3 regions of the Micromonospora sp. NPDC051300 genome follow, and region 3 is predicted to be linked to each of the others. Evidence: riboswitches for the same ligand, from Rfam matches in the RefSeq annotation. Region 3 holds a riboswitch; each other region holds the start of a gene.
The links. A riboswitch is a leader RNA that binds a small molecule or an ion and turns the genes downstream of it on or off. The one in region 3 is predicted to bind cobalamin.
Positions count from the first base shown of each region.

Region 1: linked by a shared signal. The riboswitch ahead of ACIA5A_RS19395 (acyl-CoA thioesterase) and the one ahead of ACIA5A_RS30370 (prenyltransferase/squalene oxidase repeat-containing protein) in region 3 are both predicted to bind cobalamin.
Region 2: linked by a shared signal. The riboswitch ahead of ACIA5A_RS07010 (ribonucleoside-diphosphate reductase subunit alpha) and the one ahead of ACIA5A_RS30370 (prenyltransferase/squalene oxidase repeat-containing protein) in region 3 are both predicted to bind cobalamin.

Region 1 is NZ_JBITEP010000017.1:9,947-20,228, forward strand. Features, by position in the region: gene ACIA5A_RS19380 (FadR/GntR family transcriptional regulator) at 80-784, shown strand; gene ACIA5A_RS19385 (aldo/keto reductase) at 797-1,765, opposite strand; gene ACIA5A_RS19390 (LysE family translocator) at 1,919-2,542, opposite strand; gene ACIA5A_RS19395 (acyl-CoA thioesterase) at 2,546-3,058, opposite strand; cobalamin riboswitch at 3,185-3,399, opposite strand; gene ACIA5A_RS19400 (hypothetical protein) at 3,475-4,749, opposite strand; gene ACIA5A_RS19405 (phosphotransferase) at 5,230-5,901, shown strand; gene ACIA5A_RS19410 (FUSC family protein) at 6,116-7,219, shown strand; gene ACIA5A_RS19415 (isochorismatase family protein) at 7,400-7,915, opposite strand; gene ACIA5A_RS19420 (DUF6928 family protein) at 8,357-9,118, shown strand; gene ACIA5A_RS19425 (aspartate aminotransferase family protein) at 9,278-10,282, shown strand, end outside.
Region 2 is NZ_JBITEP010000004.1:117,343-127,624, reverse strand. Features, by position in the region: gene ACIA5A_RS07020 (cytochrome P450) at 1-1,117, shown strand, start outside; gene ACIA5A_RS07015 (PrsW family intramembrane metalloprotease) at 1,124-1,927, opposite strand; cobalamin riboswitch at 2,035-2,247, shown strand; gene ACIA5A_RS07010 (ribonucleoside-diphosphate reductase subunit alpha) at 2,370-4,724, shown strand; gene ACIA5A_RS07005 (ribonucleotide-diphosphate reductase subunit beta) at 4,766-5,743, shown strand; gene ACIA5A_RS07000 (hypothetical protein) at 5,899-8,133, shown strand; gene ACIA5A_RS06995 (hypothetical protein) at 8,127-8,654, shown strand; gene ACIA5A_RS06990 (LuxR C-terminal-related transcriptional regulator) at 8,651-9,415, opposite strand; gene ACIA5A_RS06985 (MFS transporter) at 9,495-10,282, opposite strand, start outside.
Region 3 is NZ_JBITEP010000055.1:7,168-15,119, reverse strand. Features, by position in the region: gene ACIA5A_RS30390 (ECF transporter S component) at 1-868, opposite strand, end outside; gene ACIA5A_RS30385 (ABC transporter ATP-binding protein) at 865-2,496, opposite strand; gene ACIA5A_RS30380 (CbiQ family ECF transporter T component) at 2,493-3,719, opposite strand; gene ACIA5A_RS30375 (hypothetical protein) at 3,712-4,638, opposite strand; gene ACIA5A_RS30370 (prenyltransferase/squalene oxidase repeat-containing protein) at 4,635-6,101, opposite strand; cobalamin riboswitch at 6,245-6,382, opposite strand; gene ACIA5A_RS30365 (hypothetical protein) at 6,468-6,953, opposite strand; gene ACIA5A_RS30360 (peptidase) at 6,988-7,952, opposite strand, start outside.

The DNA.
Region 1 (10,282 bases), on a different contig from region 3:
GGCGGCGCCGACCCCTGACGCATGGACGTGCGGAGATATGATGTCTGTCGGGGCAGGGCGCCGGGGCGAGGGAGGGCGCGTGGCACTGACCGACGAGGCCATCGCGAAGATCAGGCAGATGATCCAGTCCGGCGAGCTGCCCCCGGGCGCCCGACTGCCCCCGGAACCCCAGCTCGCGGTCCAGATCGGACTCTCCCGCAGCGGCGTACGGGAAGCGGTCAAGGCGTTGGAGTCGGCGCGCGTGCTCGACGTCCGACGCGGCGACGGCACCTACGTCACCAGCCTCGCGCCCCGACTGCTGCTGGAAGGCGTCGGCCTCGCCGTCGAACTCCTGCGCGACGACACCCTGCTGGAGGTCATGGAAGTGCGCCGGCTGCTGGAACCGGCCGCCACCGGCCTGGCCGCCGCCCGCCTCACCGACGCTCACCTCGACGAGCTGGCGCAACTCCTGGAGGACATGCGGACCGCCGCCGAGGACGCCGAGAAGCTGATCCGGTACGACACCGCCTTCCACCGCACGGTCATCGCGGCCACCGGCAACGAGACGCTCACCTCACTGCTCGACGGGCTCTCCGGCCGCACCGTGCGAGCCCGGGTCTGGCGTGGCCTCATCGAGGGCAACGCGGCACACGTCACGCTCGGCGAGCACCAGGCGATCTACCGCGCGCTGCGCGCCCGTGACCAGACACTCGCCCAGGCGACAGCGCTGCTGCACGTCAACACCTCCGAGTCCTGGCTCCGCACGATCCTGGCCGCCACCGACGGCGACGGCCGGTCGGACTGACCGGCGCCGGGGTCACGACTCGACCAGTCCCTGCGCGACGAGGTCCGTCCAGAGCGACTCCGGCACCGGGGCGGCGGCGCAGGCCGCGTTCCGCCGCACCTGCGCCGGGCTCTTCGCGCCGAGCACCACAGTCGCGACGGCGGGATGCCGCGCGACGAACGCCATCGCGGCCTGCGGCAGGGTCACGCCGTGCGCGCGGCACACCTCGGCGACGCGCAGCGCCCGCGCGTGCAGGGCCGGTGGGATCGGCCCGTAGTCGTAGGTCCGCCCGGGCGGGTCGGTGGCGAGCACGCCGCTGTTGAACACCCCGGCGGCGAGCACCCCCACCCCCCGTTCGAGGCAGCGGGGCAGCATCGTCCGGCCGGCGGACTGGTCGAGCAGCGTGTACCGCCCGGCCAGCATGACGGTGTCCACGTCGGTGTCGGCGACGAACCGCTCCAGCATCCGCCACTGGTTCATGCCCACCCCGATCGCCCCGACCACGCCCTGTGCCCGCAGCTCGTGCAACGCCGGGTACGCCTGCTCGACGGCCTCCCGCCAGTGCTCGTCGGGGTCGTGGATCAGCGCCACGTCCACCCGGTCCAGGCGCAGGCGGGTCAGGCTGGACTCCAACGACCGGCGTACCCCGTCGGCGCTGAAGTCCCAGCGGCGCACGTGGTCGGCGGGCACGTCGAACCCGCCCGCGTCGTCGCGCCGGCCGGCGGTGGCCGGGGACGGGACCAGGAGGCGGCCGACCTTGGTGGAGACGGTGAACGCGGCCCGGGGCCGCCCGGCCAGCGCCGCCCCGAGGCGGCGCTCGGAGAGCCCGAGGCCGTAGTGCGGGGCGGTGTCGAAGTAGCGGATGCCAGCACGCCACGCGGCGTCGACCGCGCCGCGGGCCTCCTCGTCGGTGACGCCGCCGTTGAGGTTGCCGATGCCGGACGCGCCGAAGCCGACCGACGTGACCCGGACCGTCGAGCCGCCCAACCGGGTGATCTCCACTGGCGCTCCTCAGGTCGCGACCGCTCGTTCACCACCCCTGGAACATCCGATGTCTGTCAGGGTAACCGTGGCACGAGGACGATTCCGAGCCGAAGAGCGGGCCGGCGGTCCGACCTGGACCGCCCCGCCGCCGTGGACACCACCCGCCCGCGGCTAGCCCAGGGCGAGGCGGATGCCGAGGGCCACGAACGCGACCGCGCAGAGCCGGTTGATCCGCCGCGACCACCGCCGGTCCGCCAGCCTGCCGGCGAGCCGGCCGGCGCCCACGCCGAGAGTGATGTCCACGGCGAGCTGCACGGCGACGAACAGGGCGCCGAGCAGGACGAGCTGCGCCGTCGCGTCGCCGGCCCCCGGATCGACGAACTGCGGCAGGAACGCCACGCTGAACAGGATCATCTTGGGGTTGAGCAGGTTCGTCACCAGACCGCGCAGGAAGGCCCGGCCGGGCGACGCGCCACGGTCCGGACCGGTGACGGCGACCGGATCGCGGTGGCGCGCGGCCCGGACCCCCAACCCGATCAGGTACGCGGCCCCGGCCCACCGGATCGCGGTGAACAACGTCGGCGACGCGCTGATCACGGTGGCCAGTCCCCCGACCACCGCCGCCACGTGCACGGCCTCCCCCGCGGCGACGCCCAGCGCGGCGACGACGCCGGACCGGGTGCCGTAGCGGGTGGCGTTGGCCAGCACGAACATCATGTCCGGACCGGGGGTGACCATGAGGACGACGATCGCGGCGAGATAGCCGGCGAGGGTCGCCACGGACAGTCCGAGCATCGCTCAGCCCTCCCCGGCGCCGTCGAGCAGCGCCCGCCGCAGCGACAGCCGGTGCTCCCGCCGGATCCGCGCCTCCCGGTAGCGCCGCCGGTCCCCGTCGGTCTCCGGCAGCAGCGGCGGTACCGGGCGGGGATCGCCGCGATCGTCCACGGCCACCATCACCAGATGCGCCGTCGCCACGTCGACCGGCGGCACCGCCCGGTCCCAGCGGTCCGCGCGGACCTTCACCGCCACCTCCATGGAGCTGCGGCCGGCCCAGGTGATCCGGGCGTCGACGTGGACCGCGTCGCCCACCCGGACCGCACGCAGGAACGCGGTCTCGTCGATGGCGGCGGTGACCGCCGGGCCGTCGGAGTGGCGCGCGGCGACCACCCCGGCGACCGAGTCGATCAGGTTGAGGATCCGGCCGCCGTGCACCGTACCCATCAGGTTGGTGTGGTGCTGGTCCATGATCTGCGACAGGGTCAGGCGCGACGCCGACGGTGGTCGGCCGGCGAGCGTGATGGTGTCGGGCACTGTGCGGGTCCGTCCTCGATGCGGCGGACCGCCGACCGGAGGGCACGCGTCGAGGGCACGCCGACGGATCGCGTACGACGTGTCACCCGCCCGGACCCACCCGCGAGGTCGACGGCAGCGCGCACCGGTGGTGCGCGCGACGCGGGCAGGTCTTCGGACTCGCGGGCCGGACCGGGTTCGGTCGCCTACTGGCCGTCGCTTCCCAGACCGTTACGGGCCCAGTGCTGATGACGGCGGTCGTTCCCACTCACCGCTGCGGGGCAGTCCCGGACTTCCACCGGGTTCCCTCTTACGACACCCGGCCGTCGCCGACCGGGTGAACCAGCGCTGCGGCCATCGTAGTCAGTGCTCGGGGCGCGGGTGGCGGGCCGGGTGGGTGACGGCGGTCTCGTCGGTGACCGGGCCGCCGGAGCGGGTCAGGCGGTCGGCCTCTCGTCCTCGGGGGTCACCAGGACCATCCGGCGACGTCGGGCGGCGAGGAACAGGACCGCACCGGCCGCCAGCGCCGTGACCCCGATTCCGCCGATCAGCCCGGCCTGCGGACCGGTGACCGGCAACCCGCCGTCACCGCCACCGGCGCCGCCGTTGCCGGTACCGCTGTCGCCGCCATGGCCACCATCGCCGCTATCGCCGTCGCCGCCGCCGGCCTTCGCGGCCAGCACCACGGCGAAGCCGTCCCGGTTGTCGCCGGGGTCCACGTCGGGCGCCGGTGCGGCCACCGCGTTCGCGGGCAGCCGGGTGCGCACGGGCGTGGAGCGCTCGTTCGTCGGCCGCTCGGCGAGGCCCTCCACCCGCACGGTCCCGCCGCCCACCGTCGCCGGCGCGGTGGCCGACGCCGGGGTCGTCACCAGGTTGAACAGCTCGACCGCCGAGTAGACCGTGTCGTTCGGGTCGGTGTCCTCGACGGCCGGCACGAGGGTGAGGTCCGGATAGGAGCAGACCGCCGAGCGCCCGGCGTCGCCGAGCACACACTGGCTCGGCGGGCTGGTGAAGGCCACGCCCCGGGGCAGGCGCAGCGTGACCCGCACCCCGCTGACCGCCGTGCGGCCCTGGTTGGCGACGGTGTGCCACACCGCGCCCGTCTCACCGGGGTTCAGCGTCCCGGTGGGCTCGGGCCTGCCGCCGGCGCCGACGCGCACGGACTGCTTCACGTCGCGGGCGACCACCGAGAGGTCGGCGCCGCGGTTGTCGACAAGCGTCAGCGGGAAGGATCTGGTGTTGTCGGCCGGATTCGCGTCCTTGTCCGACCCGAGGGTGACCGACACCTCGAATGTGCCCTGGTAGGGCCCGGCGGCCCCGAAGACGGCCGCGTCGATGGGAACGTCGGCGGTCTCGCCCGGCCCGGGGATCAGCTCCGGCACCAGTTGGCAGTAGAACCCCCCGAAGTCGCCGTCGCACTCCCCCACACCGCCGCCGGCATGCCAGATCAGGGCGACCGGCAGGGGGTCGGGGCCCTCCGCCGGCTGACGGACCCGGACGACGACCTCGCGCGGGGTCGCGTCCCCCCGGTTGCTGACCTTGAGCTGGACGACCTTCCGCTCGACGCCCAGCGGGATCGTCGTTCCGGAGGCGTCGACCGTGAGGTCCGGGCCCCGCTTCGCCGCCGCGGCGGGAACGGCGGGAACGGCCACGCCGGCGACGAGGACCAGCGCGGCGGCGACAGTTCGCGACAGCCGACGACGAACGCTCATGACAGCACCCTTCGGGACACGCGGACGGTGTGGACGAGAACACTATCGGCAATCGGCCCACGTCGGTGTCCCGCTGCCGCACGACGAGCTCGCCCGTCCTGCGGAGTGACCGCCGGCGGCTCGGGTACACCATTGTTCGGCAGAGCTGTCGGCGGTGACGACGACTGCACCGATCGGAGGCGGGCGGGTGTCCGAGGCGGACCGGGGCAGGGTGACCGGTGGGGCGCGACCGCGTACGGCTTCGGGGATCGATCCCGAGGTGTGCGCGCGGTGGCGGCTGACGCCCGGGCCGGTGCTCGCGGACCGGTCGAGCGGCACCTGGGAAGCCACCCGGGACGGCGCCGCGACGATCGTGAAGTACTTCGACGACGCGACCTGTCCCGACTGGCGCTACCTGCTGCGAGTCATGGCCGCGGTGCGGGAGTCGGGCTGGCCCACCCCGGAACCGGTCGAGGAGCCGCTGATCGACGCGCACGGCGCGTGGGTGCTGTTCCGCCGGCTACCCGGACGATCCGCTCTGCCCGCCGGGCCGGACCGGTCCGCCGAGCGGCGCGCCCGTGGGCGGTTGCTGGCGGAGTTCCACGCGACCGCGGCGGCCACCGGCATCGACGATCAGCGCGGCGGCTTCTCCGCGCCCGCCGAGGTCGTCGCCGACCCCGAGTTGGCACGCCTGCTGCGGCGCCACGAGATGGCGAACCCGGATCAGGGGGCGTGCTGCGGCGCTGCCGCGAAGCGGCGGCGACGTGGTTCGCCGAGCATCCTGACCCGGATGTGCCGCGCAGCGTCATCCACGGTGACTTCACGCCGTGGAAGCTGCTGTTCGCCGGCGGGCGGCTGACCGGCCTGCTCGACTTCGAGGCCACCCACCACACGTTCCAGGTGGCCGACTTCGCGCTGCCGTGGCGCGGACACCAGGACGACGTGCTGCGCGGGTACGACGAGGTGCGGGCCCTGTCGGAGCTCGAGTGGCACCTCGTGCAGCCGACCTACTGGGCGTGGCTGCTCCTCGGCGTCAAGGACGCGCTGGCCGCACACGACCGCGCCGGCCCCGGTGGGCACGAACCGCCGAACCTGCGGTGGCAGGTCGCCCACGCCCGCAGGCATTCTCCGCTGATCGCCGCCCGGACCGGCACGACACCGCCATGGTCGTGACCCTGGCGCGACGGCCGGCGGTGCGCGAGGACTCGTCGGGGCGTGCCGGGGGCTGAGGAACCGCGCCAGGCGCCCCATCCGCTCGGCGGGCTCACCCAGGCCGATGTCGCCGGCCACCGGGGTGATTGAGCAGGTCACGGGCGGGGTAGTGGCCCTCCCCGAAGATCAGTAGGCGGCCGGTGCCCAGTCCGCCCCGGCACGAGGGGTACCACCGGTGCGGAACTGGGGACACGACGCCGTCGCGCGGTTACGCGGCGACGGGATGACCGTTGTCGAGCTGACCGTCGCCGCCGCGGTCGCCTGGATCCTGGCGGCGGTGGTGATCCGCCACCCGGATCCGTTCTACGCCCCGACCGCCGCGCTCGTCGTGCTCGGCGAGTCCCGCGGTCGACGGCTGCGGCAGACCGTCGAGATCCTGCTCGCGGTGGCCGCCGCCGTGCTCGTCGCGGAACTGCTGGTGTACGCGCTGGGCCCGGGCACCGGCACGGTCCTGCTGGTGCTGGTGCTGACGACCACGACGCTCGTCGTCATCGGGGCCCGCCGGGCCCTGGTCGTGCAGGCCACCGTCTCGGCCATGTACCTCGTCGTGGTCGCCGCGCCGCACGGGACGCTGATGCCGTTCCGCTTCGTCGACGCGCTCGTCGGCGGCGCGGTGGCGCTGGCCGCCACCCAGCTCATGGCCGCCCGCGATCCGCTGGCCCCGCTGGTGGCGCAGGCCCGGCGCAGCTACAGCGACCTGGCCGACCTGCTGGAGGAGGTGAGCACGGCGCTGCGGGGTTGCGACGAGGACGCCGCCCGCGCCGCGCTGGACCAGGCCCGGCAGGTCGACGACTGCGTCGCCGAGATGCAGGCCGCCCTGCTCGCCACCGGTGAGACGCTCCGGCTCGGACTGCGCCGCCGGCACCTGGGCAAGCTCGTCGAGGTGGAGGCCACGTTTCGGCAGCTCGACTACGCCGCCCGCAACATCCGGGTGCTGGCCCGGGCCGGCGTGACCCTGACCCGCCGGCACACCGCCACCCCGCCGGAGCTGGCCGCCGCGATCGGCGCGCTGACCGCCGCCGTACGCTCCGCCGGGGAGGCGCTGGCCTCCGACCTCAGCGGCGCCGACGCCGACCGGCACGCGCAGCAGGCCGACGCGGCGGCCCTGGAGGCGGTCGGGATCGCCGCGGGTCTGCTGCGAACCGATCCTCCGCTGCCGGTCACGATGATCGTCGGTCAGATCCGGGCGACGGCGATCGACCTGCTGCGCGGCGTCGGCCACGACGACGTGACGGTGCTGGACCGGGTGGACGAGGCGCTCGGCCTGAGCCGGGCCTGACGCGGCGTCGCCCCCGAACTCCGGCGGTGTCGGCTCACTGCCGGCCTGCCACTGCCTCGCTGCCGCATGGGATGCCAGGTGACGCGCGGCGGCGGCTTGGACCTAGCTGCAGGTCGGCGGAGCGTGAGCGCACGGATCTGAAGAGATGAGGATGCGGCACGGCCACCCGGCCGGCATCGATCACAGCTGAGCCAACACGTGTTCGGTGTTGCTCACGTCCCCGAACCGGGGCAGCACCACGGTAAGCGCGTGTTCATGTTCGCTCGCCGTCATACCGCTCATCGCGTCGGCGGCGAACACCACCCGGAACCCGTGGTCGCTGGCCGCCCGCGCGGTCGACTCGACGCCCATCGTCGTGGCCAGCCCGACCATGACGACAGTGTCGATGTCGCGTTCACGCAGCCGATCGGCCAGGTCGGTGCCATAGAAGGCGCCCACCGTTCGTTTCACCACCACGACGTCGCCTTCCTGCGGTTCCATCTCCGGTACGAATCCGCTGCCGGGCGGCTGTTCGGCGACGTTCGGGCGTTCCACCCGCACCAACACCACCGTGCCACCGACCCGCCGGAAAGCAGCGGCCAGTCTGGCCGCCCGAGTCACCACATCGACGCCGCTGTGCGGGCCCAGATCCTGTTCCACGATACGTGGCATGAGATCCACGACGATCAGGGCGGTTCGTGTGGCGACGAGCGTCATCATCGGGAGCATACGGGGTGCTGACCGATTGTCCGGGCACTGACCTGCGGCCGACCGGGCGTCACGGCGCGTGACGAGCGGCCGGTGCAGCGAAGAATGGGGGTTGCGCGCGTTCGTCAGGTGCCGAACCCGCCGCACAGGTGGTACAGGCTCGTAACCGGTCCCAAGATCCAGCCAGCCACGAAGCCAGACGATGACCCACGGCCGAGCCCCGCCGCGAACCTCCCACCGGCATCCAAGTCCGCATTCGTACCGCATCGGAGATCAGTCGGCGGACGACTGTCGCGCATCACCCGACGGAGGCAGGCCGGCTGCAGGCCGCGTCGGGTCTCAGGACCTTGGTTGCAGATCGGTCTCAGGACGTCTGTGACACCTTCGGCTAGACGATCATGTCCGCCAGTTGTCATGCGGGGGGCCTGGCACAGAACTGGGAGGTGCGACGTGGGCGCGAAGACAGCGCTGCTGGCGTTTACCGACGGCGACATCCGTCCGGCGCTGCGTGGCGCCAAGAGGTCGGAGCGAGCCGAGGCCGAGGCGTCGGTGCGTCGAGTCCACCCCGGCTACGTCGTCGAACCCGCCGATGACAACACGTTGCTCGATGGCACGTATCCGCCAGATGACCTGATGTACGCCACCGTCCTGGCCGGGGCCGAGCTGTTGTGCGACCGACGGCTCGTGCTCGATCGCCCATCCCAGCTACCGGAGCACCTGCGCCGAGCTGGAGCGGGCCGGCGAATCATCATGCACGGGATGCACTCGGTCGTGGACTGGCTCGGTTTTGCGGTGTGGGAGGACGGGGTTCTGATCCGATCGCTGAGCCTGTCGCCGGACGGCGGCATCCAGGAGAGCATCGGCGAGCCGTACGACTTCGAACTGCCGTACTGGGCCGGTGAGCATCCCGTCGAGCCCGTACCAGGCTGGCACAACCAGGACCCCTACCCGCTGCCGTTTCATCCCCTCGACCTCGGCGAGGAAGCGTTGCGTGCGCTGTTCGGCTTCATCATCGAGGGCCTTCCCTCCCCCGACGACATCGACGCCGACTCTGTCCATCTACACGGCTTTCGCGTGACCGACCCGTCCGGCGAGGAACGGGCCGCCCGTGAGGCCGCCTACGCGGAGGCACTGCGGAACATGGGACCCCCGCGGAGGTACCGCCTGGGACCGGACGGAACGATGCACGAGGTCAGCCCCGACCGCTCCTGATCCGCCTACCCGCGTAAGCAGGAGTGTCACGCGGCGCCGGCGTGCTCTCGTGCGGCTCCAGCTCCGCCTCGGCCGCGTCCATCGCCGCGAGGATCTCCCGGACCCGACAGCGGAAATGTGCCATGGACGTGCCTGCCCGGCACTGCCTAGCGTCGGCTCATGACTGACTCGTTCTGGTCCGACGCCGATCGTCACCTGGTCCGCTACATCGGCGCGGGCAGCTTCGTACGCGAGATCATCGAGCGTGCCGAAGGCAGTTTCCTGTTCACCGCAGACGGCCGTCGCCTGCTCGACTTCACGTCCGGGCAGATGAGTGCCATCCTCGGTCACTCCCACTCCGCCGTCGTCGCCACGATCCGGCACCAGGCCGCCACCCTCGACCACCTGTTCAGCGGCATGCTGAGCCGGCCCGTGGTGGAGCTGGCCCGTCGCCTCGCCGACTCCCTGCCCGCGCCGCTGGAGAAGGTCCTGCTGCTCACCACCGGCGCGGAGTCCAACGAGGCGGCGATCCGGATGGCGAAGCTGGTCACCGGCCGGCACGAGATCATCTCGTTCGCCCGGTCGTGGCACGGGATGACGCAGGCGGCGGCGAGCGCCACCTACAGCTCGGGGCGCAAGGGGTACGGGCCGGCGGCGCCCGGCAACTTCGCGATCCCCACGCCGAACGCGTACCGGCCCGACTTCACGCTTCCCGACGGCGAGCTGGACTGGCGGCGTCAACTGGAGTTCTCGTTCGAGCTGTTCGACGCCCAGTCGGTGGGCAGTCTGGCGGCGTGCGTCGTCGAGCCGATCCTCAGCTCCGGCGGCGTGATCGACCTACCGCCGGGTTATCTCGCCACGCTGCGCGACAGAGTGCACGAACGCGGCGGGCTGTTGATCCTCGACGAGGCACAGACCGGCCTGTGCCGCACCGGCGAGTGGTACGCGTTCCAGCGTGACGGCGTCGTGCCGGACATCCTGACCCTGTCCAAGACCCTCGGCGCCGGGCTGCCGCTGGCCGCGGTGGTGACCAGCCCGGAGATCGAGCACACCGCACACGAGCGCGGTTTCCTCTTCTTCACCACACACGTCTCGGACCCGCTGGTGGCCGCGGTCGGCAACACGGTCCTGAACGTGCTGGAGGCCGACCGGCTCGACGAACAGGCGGCGCACCTGGGCGCGTAC
Region 2 (10,282 bases), on a different contig from region 3:
CGGCTCCGGCGTGGTCCCGATCGTGCGGCGGGTGAACGGGGAGTCGGTCCCCGCGCTGCTGGTCTGCCGCTACGCCGACGTCCGGGAGGTGCTGCGCCGCCAGGACGTGTTCTCCCGGGCGGCCGCCGCGCACGCCGACGAGGTCGACGTGGCGGGCACCATGCTCGGCATGGACGGCGACCGGCACGCCCGGGTGCGCGGCACGGTGAAGGACGCGTTCACCCGGCCGGCGGTCGACGCGCTGCGCGCCGCCGTACGGGCCGCGGCCGAGGCGAGGTTGGCGTCGATGGTGGCCGCCGGCGCCCCGGCGGACCTGGTCCGGGACTTCGCGGTGCCGTTCGCGCTGGACGTGATCTGCGACCTGCTCGGCCTGCCCGCCGAGGACCGGATGCGGTTCCGGCGGTGGGGGGACATGTTCCTCGGCGCCGGCGACCTGAGCCGCGAGGACGCCGCCCGCTCGGCCGAGGAGATGGGCGGCTACCTGTGGGGCCAGTTGGAGCAGCGCCGCGACCGGCCCGGTGACGACCTGCTCGGCCGGATCGCCACCGCGGCCGCCGACCAGCCGGCGGACGTCCAGATCAAGCTGCCCATCTCGCTCGTGGTGGGCGGGTGGGAGACCACGGCCAGCTCGATCGCCACGTTCGTCCACGTGCTCCAGACCGAGCCGTACGGGCCGGACGGGACCGCCTGGTCCTTTCTGGTGGCGCGCCCCGACCGGCTGGACGCCGCGGTCGCCGAGCTGGAACGGCTGCACTCGACCGCCAACGGCGACGAGATGCCGCGCCGGGTGATGGCGGACGTGACGCTGCCCAGCGGCGCCCGGCTGGCCGAGAGCGACATCGTCGTCCCGTCGCACGACGCGGCGAACCGCGACCCGGACGTGTTTCCCGACCCGGAACGGATGGACTTCGACAGGCCGCCCACCCCGCACCTGTCCTTCGGCCACGGCCCGCACTACTGCATCGGGGCGCACCTGGGGGCGCTGGAGGTCCGTACCGCGCTCGGTCTGCTGCTGCGGGAGCTGCCGGGCCTGCGCCTCGCGGTGCCGCCGGACGAGGTCGGATGGAAGGCGGGGCACGCCATCCTCGGCCCGACGGGCCTGCCGGTCACCTGGTGACCGGGGTCAGGCGGGGCCCCCACCCCCGCCGGAGGCGTCGACCGGGGGCCCCTCCTTCACCTCGCGGTCGAGGTGCAGGCGCAGCAGCAGCCAACCCAGCGAGACCGCGCCGATGAACAGGTAGGCGGCCTGCGTGCCGACCGTGTCCCAGCAGGTGTGCAGCGCGACCGCCGCGGCGAAGGTCAACAGGAACGCGGCCAGCCGGCGGCCACCGGGCGCGGCGGCGAGGGCGAACAACGCGCCGGCGGTCAGCCCGGTCCAGGACAGGTGTGCCGCGGGCGCGGTGAGCCCCCGGACGAGGAGCGTCTGCTCGACCGCCCCCAGGTTGCCCTGCGACCCGACCAGCGCGGTGAACGCGTAGCCCATCGTCTCCAACGCGGCGAAGCCGGCTCCGGACGCCACCCCGATCACCAGCCCCTCGCCCGGTGTCCGGTGCCGGCGCCACAGCAGCAGGATGCCGACCGGCACGATCAGCTTCGCGGTCTCCTCGATCAGGCCGACGAGGAGCATCGGCAGCGCGCCGAGCCTCCGCAGCGTGTCGAACTCCAGCCAGCCGGCGGCGACCACGCCGATCACGCCGCCGAGGAACGCGGCGAGGCCGACGATCGCGCCCGGCACCCGCCACCGGCCCGACCGGCCCTCGGCGAAGGTCAGGAACGTGGCCGGCGCGACGGCGGCGCCGAGCACGATCAGCGCGGGCACGAAGTTGATGTTCCGGGTGCCGATCAGGGTCTCCAGCACCAGCAGGAACAGGCCGACGCCGACCAGCAGGACCACGACCCACGCCCAGCGGCGCCCCGGATTCGCCATGCCGCCGAGTATCGTCGCCGTGGCTCGCTGGCGCCATTCCTGCGCTGAGACGAAGCCGACACGCCGGACCCGACATCTGGTGTTGCCCACCCGCCAGCACCGCCATATATGGTGTCACCGCAGCTGGTTCGGCCGCGCCTCACGGGTGCGGCCGAGGCAAGAGGGAACCCGGTGGAAGTCCGGGACTGCCCCGCAGCGGTGAGTGGGAACGACCGCCGTCATCAGCACTGGGCCACCGGCCTGGGAAGCGACGGCCAGTAGGCGACCGAACCCGGTCCGGCCCGCGAGTCCGAAGACCTGCCAGCGCGCCGTGCGCTGCCGCGCGCGGCGGTCGAAGGTCGCGCGGGACGACCGACGCCAGCAGCCGGGCCGGCCGTGCGTGCCGTGCCCGTTGGCGTTCTCCCGCCGTCCGAGGCCATCGGAGTGACAGCGAGGAGAGGTCATGACGGTCGTGCGGGACAGCCCCCCGGAGCAGCGCCGGCTGGCGATGCGGGTCCGCAAGCGGGACGGCGACACCGAACCGGTCGACGTCAACCGGATCGTCCGGGCGGTCGAGCGGTGGGTCGCCGACCTGGACGAGGTGGACCCGCTACGGGTCGCCACCCGGACGATCAGCGGGCTCTACGACGGGGCGACCACGTCGGAGCTGGACCGGTTGTCGATCCAGACCGCGGCGGAGCTCATCGGCGAGGAGCCGCAGTACTCGAAGCTGGCCGCCCGCCTGCTCGCCGCGTACGTGGACGAGGAGGTCCGCGGGCAGCAGGTGGCGAGCTTCAGCCAGTCGATCGGGTACGCCCACGGGCTGGGACTTGTCGGCGACGACACCGCCGCGTTCGTGGCCCGGCACGCCGGCGAGCTGGACGACGCCGTGGACCCGGCTGGCGACCTGCGGTTCGAGTACTTCGGACTGCGCACGGTGGCGGACCGCTACCTGCTGCGGCACCCGGAGTCGCGGCTGGTGGTGGAGACGCCGCAGTACTGGCTGCTGCGGGTGGCCTGCGGGTTGTCGCACACGCCGGGCGAGGCGGTCGACTTCTACCGGCTGATGTCGCGGCTGGCCTACCTGCCCAGCTCCCCCACGCTGTTCAACTCCGGCACCCGGCACACCCAGATGTCGTCGTGCTTCCTGGTGGACTCCCCGCGCGACGAGCTGGACTCCATCTACGAGCGCTACCACCAGGTGGCGAAGCTGTCGAAGTTCTCCGGCGGCATCGGCATCTCCTGGTCGCGGGTGCGCGGGCGGGGCGCGCTGATCCGGGGCACCAACGGGCGCTCGAACGGCATCGTGCCGTTCCTCAAGACGCTCGACGCCGGGGTGGCCGCGGTCAACCAGGGCGGCCGGCGCAAGGGCGCGGCCTGCGTCTACCTGGAGCCCTGGCACCCGGACGTGGAGGAGTTCCTCGAACTGCGGGACAACACCGGCGAGGAGTCCCGGCGTACCCACAACCTGAACCTGGCCAACTGGATCCCGGACGAGTTCATGCGCCGGGTCGAGGCCGACGCCGACTGGTCGCTGATCGACCCGTCGGACGCGCCGGAACTGCCCGACCTGTACGGCGAGGCGTTCGACGCCGCATACCGGGCGGCGGAGAAGAACGCGGTGCGCACGGTGAAGGCCCGCGACCTGTACGGGCGGATGATGCGCACGCTCGCGCAGACCGGCAACGGCTGGATGACGTTCAAGGACGCCGCGAACCGGCTGTCCAACCAGACCGGCGAGCCGGGCAACGTCATCCACCTGTCCAACCTGTGCACCGAGATCCTGGAGGTCAACGACAACGCCGAGACGGCGGTGTGCAACCTCGGCTCGGTCAACCTCGGCGCGCACGTCACCGCCGCCGGCGTCGACTGGGAGACGCTGCGGGCCACGGTGCGGACCGCTGTGGTGTTCCTCGACCGGGTGATCGACATCAACTACTACCCGGCCGCGCAGGCGGCGGCGTCGAACCCGCGCTGGCGGCCGGTCGGGCTGGGGCTGATGGGCCTGCAGGACGCGTTCTTCACGCTGCGTCTGCCGTTCGACTCGGCGGCGGCGCGGGAGCTGTCCACCCGGGTGCAGGAGGAGATCCTGCTGACCGCGCTGGAGACGTCCGCCGCGCTGGCCGAACGGTTCGGCCCGCATCCGGCGTACCTTCAAACCCGGGCCGCGAAGGGTGACCTGCACCCGGACCTGTGGGGGGCGGAGCCCACGCAGCGCGAGCGGTGGGCCGCGCTGCGGACGCGGATCGCCGCGCACGGGCTGCGCAACTCGCTGCTGGTGGCGATCGCGCCGACCGCCACCATCGCCTCGATCGCCGGCTGCTACGAGTGCGTCGAGCCGCAGGTGTCCAACCTGTTCAAGCGGGAGACCATGTCCGGCGAGTTCCTCCAGGTCAACACGTACCTGGTGCGGGAGCTGAAGGCCCGGGGGCTGTGGACGCCGCAGGTCCGCGACCGGATCCGGCGCGCGGAGGGCTCGGTGCAGGGCCTCGACGAGCTGCCCGCCGAGGTGCGGGAGCTGTTCCGCACCGCGTGGGAGCTGCCGCAGCGGGCGCTCATCGACCTGGCCGCCGCCCGCGCGCCCTACGTCGACCAGTCGCAGTCGCTGAACCTGTTCCTGAGCGCGCCGACCATCGGCAAGCTCTCCTCGATGTACCGGTACGCCTGGAGGTCCGGCCTGAAGACCACCTACTACCTGCGGTCCCGACCCGCCACCCGCATCCAGCAGGCCACCGTCGCGCCGGTGCTCGCCCCGGTCGTCGACGCGGCCACGGCCTGCTCCCTGGAGAACCCCGAGAGCTGCGAGGCCTGCCAGTGACCACGACCGCCGAGAACCGACCCCTGCTGCTCGACCCGGGCATGAACCTGACCCTGCGCCCGATGCGGTATCCGCACTTCTTCGACAGGTACCGGGACGCGATCCGGAACACCTGGACCGTCGAGGAGGTGGACCTGCACGCCGACCTGGCCGACCTGGACCGGCTCTCGCCGGCCGAACGGCACCTGGTGTCCCGGCTGGTGGCGTTCTTCGCCACCGGTGACACCATCGTCGCCAACAACCTGGTGCTCAACCTCTACCAGCACGTGAACTCCCCGGAGGGGCGGCTCTACCTGTCCCGGCAGCTCTTCGAGGAGGCGGTGCACGTCCAGTTCTACCTGAACCTGCTGGACACCTACGTGCCGGACGAGGCCGAGCGGTTCGCCGCGTTCGCGGCGGTGGAGAACATCCCGTCGATCGCCCGCAAGGCCGAGTTCTGCTTCCGGTGGATCGACTCGATCTTCGCGCTGCGGGAGCTGCGCACCCGCGACGACCGGAGGGCGTTCCTGCTCAACCTGATCTGCTTCGCCGCCTGCATCGAGGGGCTGTTCTTCTACGGCGCGTTCGCCTACGTCTACTTCCTGCGCTCCCGGGGGCTGCTGAACGGTCTGGCGTCCGGCACCAACTGGGTGTTCCGCGACGAGTCGATGCACATGGCGTTCGCCTTCGACGTGGTGGACACCGTACGCGCCGAGGAGCCGGAGCTGTTCGACGACGGGATGGAACGGCAGGTGCGGGAGATGCTGGCCGAGGCGGTGGAGTGCGAGGCGCAGTTCGCCGAGGACCTGCTCGACCAGGGCGTCTCCGGGATGTCCTCGGCCGACATGCGGCTCTACCTGGAACACGTGGCCGACCGCCGGCTGGCCGCGCTGGGCATGGCACCGATGTACGGCAGCGGCAACCCGTTCGCGTTCATGGAGTTGCAGGACGTGCAGGAGCTGTCCAACTTCTTCGAGCGGCGGGTGTCGGCCTACCAGGTCGGGGTGACCGGCCGGGTCACGTTCGACGACGACTTCTGACCGCCGTACCGCCCCGGCCGCCGCGAGCGGCCGGGGCGGGCGGGGCGCGCCGACGCCGGGTACGCGCATGCGCGTATCGCCCACGCCTCCTGAGATCCGCACAGTTGTCTGCGCCGAGCCCGGCGTGGGTGTCGGCGGACGAGGGGGGAACGCACGTGAAACGGATACGTCAACGGCTACGGCCGTTCCTGGCGGCGGCGCTGGCCACGGTGGTCGGGGTGGCGTTCGCCGCCGCGCTGCCGGCCGCGCCGGCCGCCGCCAGCTACGGCTCGACGGTCACCGTCACCGTCGACGAGATGCACACCACCGAGTGCCTCGACCGGGTCTGGCTCGTCGTCTGCGACCCGCCGGAGCTGTTCGGCGTGGCGATCCTCACCCAGGACGACGGTCAGCAGCAACGCTGCGAGATGGCGCTCCCGGCGACCTCCGGGACGGACATCGTCACGCCCCGCACGGTATGCGCCGGGCGCTCGGTCACCGGCAACTTCCGGGTCAACTTCGAGCTGTGGGAGGACGACTCCACCGAGGGTGGCAGCCGGGAGCAGGCGGATCTCAACCCCGGCACGGCCAAGGACTGGGCGACGACGAACCTGCTCGGTGGCCGGTCGGGCACGTCCCGGTGGAGCACCAGCGGCGGTCCGTCCCGGGCCGTCTTCACGGTGACCGTCGCGGCCCGGCCCACGAGCATCACCATCTCGTCGCCGGCGCCCACCGGGACGCCCCGCGAGTTCGACCCGCGGCTCGGCGAGCGGCTGACGATCAGCGGCTCGCTGTCGGTGCCGTCGGCGTTGCGTTTCACCATCACCTCGCAGGCGAGCGGGGCGTCGTTCGTGCGCGCCGAGGCGCCGTTCTACGGCGGCGCGTTCAACGTCGACTGGGACGGGAAGTGGTCCGACGGGTCGTACGCGCCGGTCGGCGGATACACCATCACGGTCGCCGACCCGGTCGACGCCGGCTCGGCGCGGACCACCCAGGCCCGGGTCATCCAGCGGGTCGCGCTGGCCTTCGCCGACATGACCAGCCAGCCGGCCACCAACTGGCAGTACCGCAGCGGCCCGATCGTGGTGAGCGCGGTGGTGCCGGCGGCCGGCACGTTCCGGATGCGCGTGCTGCGCGGCGGCGTCGAGGTGTTCCGCACCGCCGACGTGCGGCGTGCCGCCGGCCCGCTCTCGTTCTCCTGGACCGGGCGGCACGCCGACGGTTCCTGGGCCACGCCCGGAAGCTACGTGTTCACGCTGGAGGGCACCGCCGACGACGGGCGGGCGTTCCCGGCCGCCTGGCGTACCGTGCCGGCCGGCGACCCGCCGCCCGGCCTGGAGGTGTACGCGTTGGCCGAGCCGGGCGTCCCGGCGGTCAACCCGCAGGCGGTGCCCGGCACGTCGATCCGCGCCAAGGTGGTCGCCGCCGACCACACCGCCCGGCCGGCGGCCCGGATCACCGTGGAGATGAGCCCGGCCGGCTGGATCGGCCGGCCGGTGACGCTCGCGCCGCGCGTGGTGAAGACCTGCCTGCAGGCCGACGAGTGCCAGGCGGTGATCCCGGCGGACATCCTGGCCGGCCCGGCGGTCGCCTACCGGGTGACCGCCAGCGAGGCGGACGGGGTGCCGGACATGCGCACGGCGACGGCGGACTGGCGGATCACCGACCTGAACCCGCCGGCGCCGTCGCAGACGCCGGAGGTCACCCTGGTGCCGCTGTGGCGGGCCAGCGTGCCGGCGGTGGTGGACGGGAGCGGTCGGGTGAACACCCGGCCGCTGAACCAGACCATCGACGTGGCGTACGCGCCGGGCAGCGGCTACGACACGTCCACGCTGGACGGCGCGCGGCAGTTCGGCAACGCCGTCGACGACAACGCGTGGCAGTTGCTGGGCATCCGCTCGCGGGTGTTCCCCAGCTCGATCGGCACGCACTGGTCCCAGGTGGGGATCTGGGTGCAGAACGTGCCGGTCGAGGTGACGGTCAGCCCGGACGGCGACGCGTTGTGCCGGCGCGGCGCGTTCGACCCGGTCAGCTTCGCCGAGACCAACGGCGTGCTGCACACCGTCAACTGCCGGGACAACGCCTCCGGCTTGGTGTTCAGCGCCGACTCGTCGATCGTGGGCTGGCACGAGCTGCACCACAGCGCCTACCACGAGGGCGACGAGTACTGCTGCGACGGTGGCTACTGGTACGGCGAGGGGAAGAACACCTACCACTCCCTGTCGGACTGCCAGCGGGGCGGCTCGGACGGTCGCACCTGCAACGAGATCACCGACGGGGTGAGTCCGACCGGGTGGTGGCGCAGCGACGGGCCGATGGCCGACGTCATGATCAACAACACGGTCGAGCGGGCCGACGACATCCGGGCCGCCGAGGCGACCTTCGCACGATGCGGGAGAGGGCAATGCTGAACCGACGACTCCGTACCCTGGTCGTGGCCGCGCTGGCGGTGCCGTTCCTCGGTGCCGTGGCGGTCGCCTCGCAGGCCGCGCCGACGGCGGCCGGCGCGGCACCGGTCCTGCCGGCGCCGACCGTCGACCCGGCGGACCCGACCACCGGCGCCCACCTGCGGCTCGGGCTGCGCGTGTCGGACCGGGACGCCGCCCCGACCCGGCTGGAGATCGACCGCGGCTTCGCCTCGTCGCTGCGCGGCTCCGGCGGGCCGTTCCAGCTCGTGGTGCGCGACGCCGCCGGGGCCACGCTTGACACGCTGGTGCTGGACGACCCGCTGGCCGTGCGGGTGTACGGCGGCAAGCAGAACGCGCACGACACGCCCCGGGTCAAGGAGGCGGACGTGGTGGTGGACCTGCCGGTCGCCGACACCGCCGCCGTGGTGGACGTGGTCCTGGCCGACAGGCGGATCGGCCGGGTCGAGATCGGGTCCCTGATCGGGGCCTGCCAGGGCGCGCCGCTGCCCTGCGCCACCAGCTAGGCACGCGGGCCGGGCACCTCCAGGATGCCGAGTTCGATCGCCCTCATGACGGTCGCGACCGGTCCGGAGGTGCCCAGCTTGCGGTGCACGTTCTCCAGGTGCTTCCGGGCCGTGCCGGCGGCCAGGCCGAGCCGGCGCGCGGCGGCCGGCACGGTCAGCCCGTCGGCGATCTGACGCAGCACCTCCACCTCCCGCCCGCTGAGCGTCGAGCCGCCGGGAGGAACCACGGCGGCGGGCCGGCGACGCCGCGCGTGCACCGCGATCAGCGCCGGCTGGATCCGGGCCAGCAGGTCCATCTCCCGCGCGTCGAAGGCCCGGTCGCGGTTGAACTGGTACCAGCGCAGCACCGGGGCCGCGCCGACCACGAGCGTGACCGTGTGCGCCCCGATGCCGCGCGGCGCCAGCACCTCCTGGTAGAGCGCGTGCCGCCGCCACCGGTGCTCCGGCAGCACGTCGGTCACCTGCATCGGCGGCGCGGGACAGGAGCGCGAGGCGCGCACGTTCGGCGTGAACAGCGGATGGGCGGTCACCTGGTCGTGCATCCGGCGGACCAGCGCCCGGTCGACCGGGCGGTCGGCGGTGAGGCCGGGCGGGCGCAGCGTGGCCAGGTCGAGTTCGGCGTACGTGGACAGTTCGCTGTGCAGGCGGCGAGCGACGGCGGCCAGGACGGTGTCGACGAGCGGCGGACCGTGCAACGCCCCGATCACGGTCGCCGTCTCGCGCACCCAGGCCTGATCCGCCGTGGCGGTGGGAAGCGTCACGAGCGGACGATAGAAGGCCGCCTGGGATTCCCATATCGGCTACCGGACAGCGGTCGCCTTGCCAACACCACGCGCCCGATCAGGTCGCCGGGCTCTCCCCCGGCAGCGCCCGGGCCCGCACCAACGGGATCAACGCCACGATCGCCAGCGCCAGCACCGCCACCACCAGGAACGCGGTCCGCAGGTTCAGCGCGCCGGCGAGCAGCCCGATCACCGGCGCCGCGAGCAGCGCGCCGGGCCACTGCCCCATCGCCACCACGGAGACGCCCTCGCCGGAGGTCAGGCCGGGTTGCTCGCCGGCGAAGCCGAGCACCGTCGGGGTCACGCAGGCCAGGCCGAAGCCGAGCAACGCGAAGCCGGCCATCACCGCGGCCGGGTGGGGGTACGCCACCGGCAGCGCCACGCCGACGGTGGCGACCAGCGCGGACACCCGGACGAAGCGCACCCGGCCGACCCGGCCGGCCAGCCGGTCGCCGAACAGCCGGGCCACGGTGGCGGCCAGCGAGAGACAGGTGTACGTGGCGGCGGCCAGCACCGCCGCGGCGCCGGCCACCTCGGTGGCGTAGAGCGCGCTCCACTGCGCGCCGGCCATCTCGACGAACGAGGCGAGGAACGCGATCGCCGCGAGCAGCAGCAGTTGCGGGGTGAACCGCTCGCGCAGCCCGCGCCGGGCCTCCCCCTCCTTCGTCTCCTGCCGGGGCGTGTCCGGCAGCCAGCGGTGGGTGCCGATCAACAGCGCGCCGAGCAGCACGCTCGTCACCGCCATCTGCGCGGACGGGGAGAGCCCGACCGCGGCGGCGCCGGTGCCGCAGAGCCCACCGGTCAGCATGCCGATGCTGAAGCCGGCGTGGAAGGTGGACAGGATCG
Region 3 (7,952 bases):
GTGAGGTACCTCCCGGGGCGCCGGTGGCGGCTGGTCGCGGGTCGGACGCGACGGGGTTGGCCGGGAGCGGGTCGGGTTCGGCGAAGGTGACCGGTGCGCCGAACGCTGCCCGCCGGGCGGCGCGGCGCAGCGCGGCGAGTACGGCCGGGCCGGCGAGGACGATAGCCACGGCGGTGGTGATCGCCCGGCCGGTGTCCCAGCCGAAGGTGGAGGTGACGGCGGTGAACACGGCCAGGCGGTGCAGGTTCTCCAGCACCGGGGCGCCCGGCAGGTAGGACAGTTGGGTGTCCGCGCCGGTGCTGAACGGCCAGAACCACAGGTTCATCAGCAGGCCGTAGCCGTAGGCGGCGAGCACGCCGTACCCGGCGAGCACGACGGTTTCGGCCCGGCCGCGCAGCCGGGACGGAAGCAGCCCGGCGCCGAGGCCGATCCACGAGGCGCACAACATCTGGAACGGCAGCCACGGTCCGACGCCGGCGGTGAGCAGGGCGGAGGCGAACAGCGACGTGGAGCCGAGCAGGAACCCGAAGCCGGGGCCGAAGACCCGGCCGGCGAGCACGAGCAGGAAGAAGACGGTCTCGATGCCGGCGGTGCCGGCGCCGAGGGGGCGCAGCGCGGCGTTGACGGCGGCGAGCACGCCGAGCATCGCCAGGGCCTTGCTGTCGATGCCGCCGGAGCTGAGTTCGGCCAGCACGAGCGCCACCAGCACCGGCAGCATGATGACGAAGACCAGCGGCGCCTCGCCGGTGCGGGCGGTGGTCTCGGGCTGCGCGGGAACGAAGAACGGCCAGGTGAAGGTGGCCAGCGCGGCGGCCGAGGCGAGTGCCAACACCACGGCGGTGCGGGGCGCGACCCGCAGCACGCTCACGCCCGCGTCCCGGCAGGTCGGAGCGCGGTGGCCACCTGGTCCACGGTCAGCCACGGTTGCGGTGCGAGGACCTTGGCGACCTGGGGCGCGAAGGCCGGTGAGGCGAGCATGACCTCCGCGGTGCTGCCCTCGGCGACGATCTCCCCGTCGGCCATCACGATCACCTGGTCGGCCGTCGTCGCGACGAGTTCGACGTCGTGGGTGGCCAGTACCACGCTGCGGCCGGTGGCGGTCAGCCGCCGTACGAGCGCGCCGAACTGCTTCTTGGCGTGGTAGTCCAGGCCGCGGGTCGGTTCGTCGAGCAGGATCACCGGTGGGGCGGCGGTGAGCTGGACGGACAGCGCGAGGGCCAGTCGTTGTCCCTCGGACAGATCGCGGGGGTGCCGGTCGCCGGGCAGGTCGGGGACGAGCTGGTCGAGGATGGCTCGGCAGGTGCCGGTGGGTGCGCCGCTCTCCCGGTCGGCCTGGTCGCATTCGGCGTCCACGGTCTCCAGGTAGAGCAGGTCCGCCGGGCTCTGCGGGACCAGGCCGACGTGCCGGCGCGCCTTCGCGGCCGGCAGAGCCTTCGTGTCGACTGTCCCGGCAGCGCCGGTGACGGCGACGGTGCCGCTCTGGCGGGGGCCGCTGCTCTGCACCGCCCACAGCAGGCTGGACTTGCCGGACCCGTTGCGGCCCATGAGCGCGACAACCCGGCCGGGATGCAGGTCGAGGTCAACGCCGGCCACAGCCACCGTTCCCGGATATCTCACGACGATCTTGCGTGCGGTCAGCATCGGGGAGGTGACGGGGACCGGCGGTGGCGGGGTGGGGACCGCGTCGGCGAGTCGCTGGCGCAACTCGGCGGCGCGTCGACGGGCGTCACGCACCGACAGCGGCAGCGGCGTCCAGCCGGCGAGCCGGCCCAGCTCGATCAGCGGCGGCGCGAGGTCGATCCCGGCGAGCACGTCGGCAGGTTCGCCGTCGCGCACGCGGCCGTCGCCGCGCAGGTAGAGCAGCCGGTCGGCGTACTGCACGACGCGTTCGAGGCGGTGCTCGGCGAGGACGACGGTGACGCCGAGGTCGTGCACCAGCCGGGTGATGGTGGCGAGGACATCCTCGGCGGCGGTGGGGTCCAGCGCGGAGGTGGGTTCGTCGAGGACCAGGACCCGTGGGTGGGCGGTGAGCACGGCACCGATGGCGACCCGCTGCTGTTGCCCACCGGACAGGGTTCGCAGCGGCCGGTCGCGTAGTTCGGCGATGCCGAGCAAGTCGAGGGTCTCCTCGACCCGTTTGCGCATGACGGCCGGCGGCAGGGCGAGTTGCTCCATGCCGTACGCCAGTTCCTCTTCGACGGTGTCGGTGACGAAGCCGGCCAGCGGGTCCTGGCCGACCACGCCGACGACGTCGGCGAGGTCGCGCGGTGGGTGCCGGCGGGTGTCCCGGCCGGCCACGGTGACGGTGCCGTGCAGGGTGCCGCCGGTGAAGTGCGGCACCAGCCCGTTGATCGCCCGCAGCAGGGTCGACTTGCCGGCTCCGGTGCGGCCGGCGACCAGGCACAATTCCCCCTCCTCGACGCGGAGGGAGACGTCGCGCAGCGGCGGCGGCTCGTCGTCGGTGTAGCGGACGGTGACCCGGTCGAACTCGATCACGTGCGGCCTCCCGCCGTCGCAGCCACCTGTCGTGTCGGCGGGGCAGCGGTGCCCGCCGGATCGGTCGACGCACGTGCGGTCGGGGGTGGCGGTGCCAGCCAGGCCGGCGCCGCCGCGACCGCGACGGCGAGCAGCATCAGCGGGGTCGGCTGCGGCCAGGTGAGCGGACTGACCGGCGGGTAGAGCAGGTCCGGATCGACCGAGCCGGCCAGCGCCGTCAGCGCGGCGGTGGCGATGCCGCAGCCGGCTACCGCGAGTTCCGCGGGCCGCCAGCGGTCCGGCCGGTAGCGGCTGCGACGGACCCGACGCCCGGCCAGCAGCATCCCGGTCACGGCGGTGGTCAGTCCGGCCAGCAGCATCGGCAGGCCCAGCGGCCCTGTTGCGGTGCCGTCGAGCAGCCCGTAGGTGCCGGCGCAGACGCCGACGAGTCCGCCGAGCACCAGCGCGCCGGTGGCGGTGCGCTGCCCGGCCGGTACGGCGGCGGTGCGGCCGTAGCCGCGGGAGTCCATCGCCGCGGCGAGTGCCAGGGACCGGTCCAGGGCGTCGGCCAGCACCGGCAGGGCGACAGCGCGCAGCGCCCGCTTCCCGCGCGCGGATGCGCCGCGCAGTCGTCGTGCCCGGCGTACCCGCAGCACGCTCTCGACGAGTTGCGGGGCGACCGACAGCGCCACCACCACCGCGGTGCCCACCGCGTACAACGCGCCGGGCACGGCTTTGAGCAGCCGCTTGGGGTTGGCCAGAGCGTTCGCGGCGCCGAGGCAGACCAGCATGGTGGCCAGCCGCAGCCCGTCGTAGAAGCCGCCGAGGAGCTGTTCGGCGGCGACCGGCCCGAGCAGCCGGATGCCCGCCGCCCAGGCCGGCAGTGGGATCTCCGGGAGGCGGACCAGCACGTGGTCGCCCTGCCCGCCGCCGAACACGATCCGGAAGACCACCCGCATGCCCACGATGATCGCGGCCAGCCACAGGTACATCCGGAACGCCAGGGCCCACGGGGCGTCGCCGCGCCGCCGGGCGACCACCAGCGCGGCGACCGCGACGAGCAGACCCAGCGGCAGCGGGTTGGTGGTGTGGCTGGCCGCGGTGGCCAGGCCGAGCGACCACAGCCACCACGCGCCCGGGTGCAGCCCGCGCGGCAGCCGCCCTGGGGCCCACCCCGACCGCCGCCGGCCGGTCCCGGCAGGGGGATCCGGGCGGTTCCCGCCGGCGACGGACCGGTCAGGCATCCGGATCGGCGGTACGCCGTCGCCGCGCGGCGATCAGCCCGCCACCGGCCAGCACAACGAGCAGCAGGATCCCGGCGATCGTGCCGATCGGTGGACCTGCGCCGCTGCGGGGAGCGGCGACGTCGGTCAACTCCGGGCTGACGGTGTCCGTCGATGGCGCGCCGGTGGCATCACCGGTCGGGGTGCCGTTGACCTGGCTCGGCGTCGGCGACAGGGCGCCGGTGGCCGTACCCGTGGGGGTGGGGAGCCCGTTGGCGCTGATGGTCGGTCCGGCCGCGCCAGGCCGACTGCCCGAGGACGGCGGTGGGCCGTCGACCTGCGCCGGCGGCTCGACCGTTCCCCCACCGCCGGTGGCTGGTGGAGGTGCTGGCGGCCCGCCGCCGCCCGTCTTCGGTGGAGACGGTGGGGGCGGAGCCGGTGGGGCGGGTCGCTTCGGGGTGGCGCCCGGCCGGGGCGCGTCGTTGGCGTTGCGGTTGAGCGAGAACGACCAACCTTCGAAACTGCCGGCCGGTGGTTTGCGGTTGGCCACGCCCTTGTCGCTGTAGGTCCAGCTCCCTCCGTTCGAGGCGTGCCAGTACGACCAGTAGGCGCTGGCCGGTGGTGTGTCGACGCACTTCTCCGTGGCTGCCGAGGGTTTGCCGTCGATGCGGCAGATGAACCCTTCCCCCCAGCGCAGGGTGCCGGTGATCGGGAAGCCGGCGTTCTTCAACGCCGCGAGGCCGGTGCCCTGGTCACCGCGGGCGCAGCGGATCACCGTGCCGCCGCCGAGCTGGTGGAAGTCCACCACGACGGTGACCCCGGAGGCGTCCGGGCAGTAGCCGGCCGTGCCGGCGGCTGCCGCAGGGGCGGCCGGCGCGGTCAGGGTGCCCGCCACGGCCAGGGCGAGGACCATCACGGCCCGCGCGTACCGGGCCGTCACGTCGCCCGCCTGCGGCCGAGCAGCAGGAGCAGCACCCCGCCACCGAGCATCAGGACCGCGACCAGCACGTAGCCGGCTATCGCCGGGCCGGTGGTCGGCAGCCCGGCAAGCCCCGGCGCGGGAGGTGTCGCACTCGGCGCGGCGGTCGCCGCCGGCGGCGTACTCGGTTTGGTGGCCGACGGGGTCGCCCCCGGAGGGCTCACGGTGTCGTCGGGGCTCGGGTCGACGGTGGCGGTCGGGGTGGCGGTGGCGCTGATGGTCGGATTCGGTGATCCGGTGGGGGAGATGGTGGGCGAGGCCGTGCCGGACGGGGTGGGTCCCGGCGATGACGGTGGCAGGTCGACGCCGATGCGGCCCAGCGGCACCTGCGCGAGCCCGAGCAGCGCCTGGGCGGTGGCCCGGCGCCACTGGTCCCGGTCGGTGTCGGAGATGCCGGCCGACACGGCGGTCGTGAAACCGTCGGCGTTGTAGGCGATGGCGCCCGCGTCGGCGGCTGCCTTGCCGCCGTTCGCGCCGGTGAGCTGCAGCGCGGTCAGCGCGGCGGCGGCGCGGGCGGCCTCGGTGTCGAGTCCGGCGGCGGCGAGGGCCTGCCCGGCCAGGCCGGTGCTGTTGGAGTTCGCACCGGTGGTCGGCCCGGAACCGCCGAAGGAGCCGTCGGTGTGCTGCTGGGCGACCAGCCAGTCGGCTCCCTTGCGCGCCGCGCCGGCCGCCCTGTCCGCGCCGTCGTCGGCGGCGCTCAGCAGCGCCTGCACGGCCATCGCGGTGGAGTCGACGTCGAGGACGGCGCCGGGTTGCTCGTCGCAGGACGGTGACGGGCCGTCCGCGGTGTCCGGGTAGAGCCGGAAGCCGCCCGACGCGCACTGCTGCCGGATGAGGAAGTCGACGGTGTCCTGCGGGACGGCACCGCCGCGGGCCAGGCCCAGCACGGCGAAGGACTGGTCGAAGGTGTTGCTGGCGTCCGGGCCGCTGTCGGTGGTGACCCGGCTGGTGACCCGACCCTGCTGGTTGCCGGTGTCCGCTCCGGAGATCAGCGACAGGGTTTCGGCGCGCAGGTCGTACCCGCCGAAGTGGGTGGGGTCGGCGCCGGCGGCGGAGGCGGCGTAGAGCAGCTTCGCGGTGGCGCCGCCGTCGGTGAAGCCCTCGATGCCGTAGTCGTCGTAGCTGTTGTAGGCACGCACGTGCGCCGCGACCTGCGCTGTGGCGGCCTGCCGGGTCAGGGTGTCCACGCCGGTGGCGGACAACGCGACGAGCCCGTCGATGGTCAGGCCCCAGTCCGGGCCGCCGAACGGTCCGGGCAGGACCCCGTCGGTGAACTCGCCACCCAGCCAGGTCGCGGCGTCCCGCGCGGCAGCGGCGTCGACCGTGGCGGGGGCGGCCAGCACGGTCATGGGTGCGGTGAGTGCGGTCAGGGTCGCCGCGGTGGCGGCGGCGAGACCGGTGCTGAGTCGCCGGGATGGGGGCAGGGGCATGGGGGTGCCTTTCGCGGAGCGGTCGGTGAGAACTCCGGAAAGCACCCGAGACAAACGACACCCCGCTCCGCGAGCTGCGGTGAGCGGGGTGGAATCGGACCTCGGCGGTCCGGACTTCACCCTGTAGACCTCGACAGAAGAAGCCGCTCGTCCCAGGCGAGGCATTCCGGCTCGCGAGAAGGCTCTCGCTCACGGTTGCGGGTCAGCGCCGGCTCCTACCGGCTTTCCCCCACACGGGACGTATGCAGTTGTGTGCCCGGCGTACGCCGGGTGCGGTCACCGTACCGCCCGGGCACAGTCCGGCGCCAGGGCGGTGGCCGGCATCCGCTGCGACGCCGGTCACCGCCCTGGCCCGGGTGATCAGGGGGCGGTGATGCCGGGCGCGGCGCCGGCGCCGAACGACCAGCCCTCGACGCTGCCCGGTGCGGGGTTGTAGCTGGACGCGCCGGAGGAGCTGTAGGACCAGGGGCCGCCGTGCGGCGCGTGCCAGTAGGACCAGTAGGCGGTGGCCGGTGGGGTGTTGACGCACGGGTCCGCCGCGGCGGTCGGCTTGCCGTTGATCCGGCAGACGAACGCCAGACCCCAGCGCTTCGTGCCGGTGACCGTGAACCCGGCGCCCTGCAGGGCGGCGAGCCCGGTGGCCGGGTCGCCGGGAGCACAGCCCACCTGGATGCCGCCGCCGAGGGCGGCGTAGTCGACGACGACGGTGACGCCTGAGGTGCCGGTGCAGGCCGCGGCGTGCGCGGCCTGCGGCGCGGGCTCGACGGCGGTCAGGGCGACGGCGGCCAGCACGGCGGTCAGCAGACCGGCGAGCCGGGCCCGGATGGTGGATGGACGAAGAGACACGGATCCTCCTGGAGGTGGTCGGACGGTAGGCCGCTTACGGGCAGGCGAGGACGGGTGCGCCGGGGGCGGCGCCGGCGGCCGACAGGTCGGCGTAGCCGGTGCCGGTGAAACCGAGGACAGCCTGGGCGGTGGCGCGGGCGGCGGTGTCCGGGTCGAACGCGCCGCCGTCGAAGTCGACCGCGCCCCGCCGGGCCGGCGCCGACGCGCAGCCGACCTGGAGCCCGGCCAGGAACCGGTGGGCCCGGGCCCAGGCCAGCGGCCGGCCCGCGCTGTGCAGCGCCTGCGCGGCGAGGCCGGTGCTGTTGGCGTTCGGCACGCCGTCGGCGTTGGCGAACCCACCGTCGGGTCGCTGCACGGAGACCAGCCAGCGCAGCCCGGCGGCGGCGTCACCCCTGCGGCCGGTGGCCTGAAGCGCCTGTACGACCAGGGCGGTGGCGTCCACATCGGAGTGGCACGTCGGTTGGGCGGGCAGCACCGGGTAGCCCCCGTCGGGACACCGGGTGCCGGCCAGCCAGGCAGCCGCTACCGGCGGTGCGCCCCGCGGGGTGCGATCCAGGGCGAGCAGGGCGAATGACTGGCTGAAGGCGTTGCTGTAGTCGCCGTAGGCCGACCGGTCGGAGAACCGCCCGGTGGGCGCCTGGAGCGACCGCAGCCGGGCGACCAGGTCCACCCCGCCGACATCGGTCGGGTTCCCGCCGCGCACCTCGACGGCGAGGGCCAGCTTGGCGGTCGCCCCCGCGTACGCCTCAACAGTGCCGTCACCGAGGTAACCGTCCCGGACCTCGGGTCGGGTGACCCAGGCCAGTGCCCGCGCGGCGGAGTCGTCGGCGACACCGGCGGCGGTGAAGGCGAACACCGCGTCCAGGGTCAGCCCTTGGTCCGGGTAGGCGACGCCGTCGAAGACCGCCTCGAGGCGTTCTCCGTCGACGAGTTGCCGAGCCAGCCAACCGGCGGCGGCCTCCGGGCGACTCACCCCGGCGTTGCCGGGTGTGGCCGCGG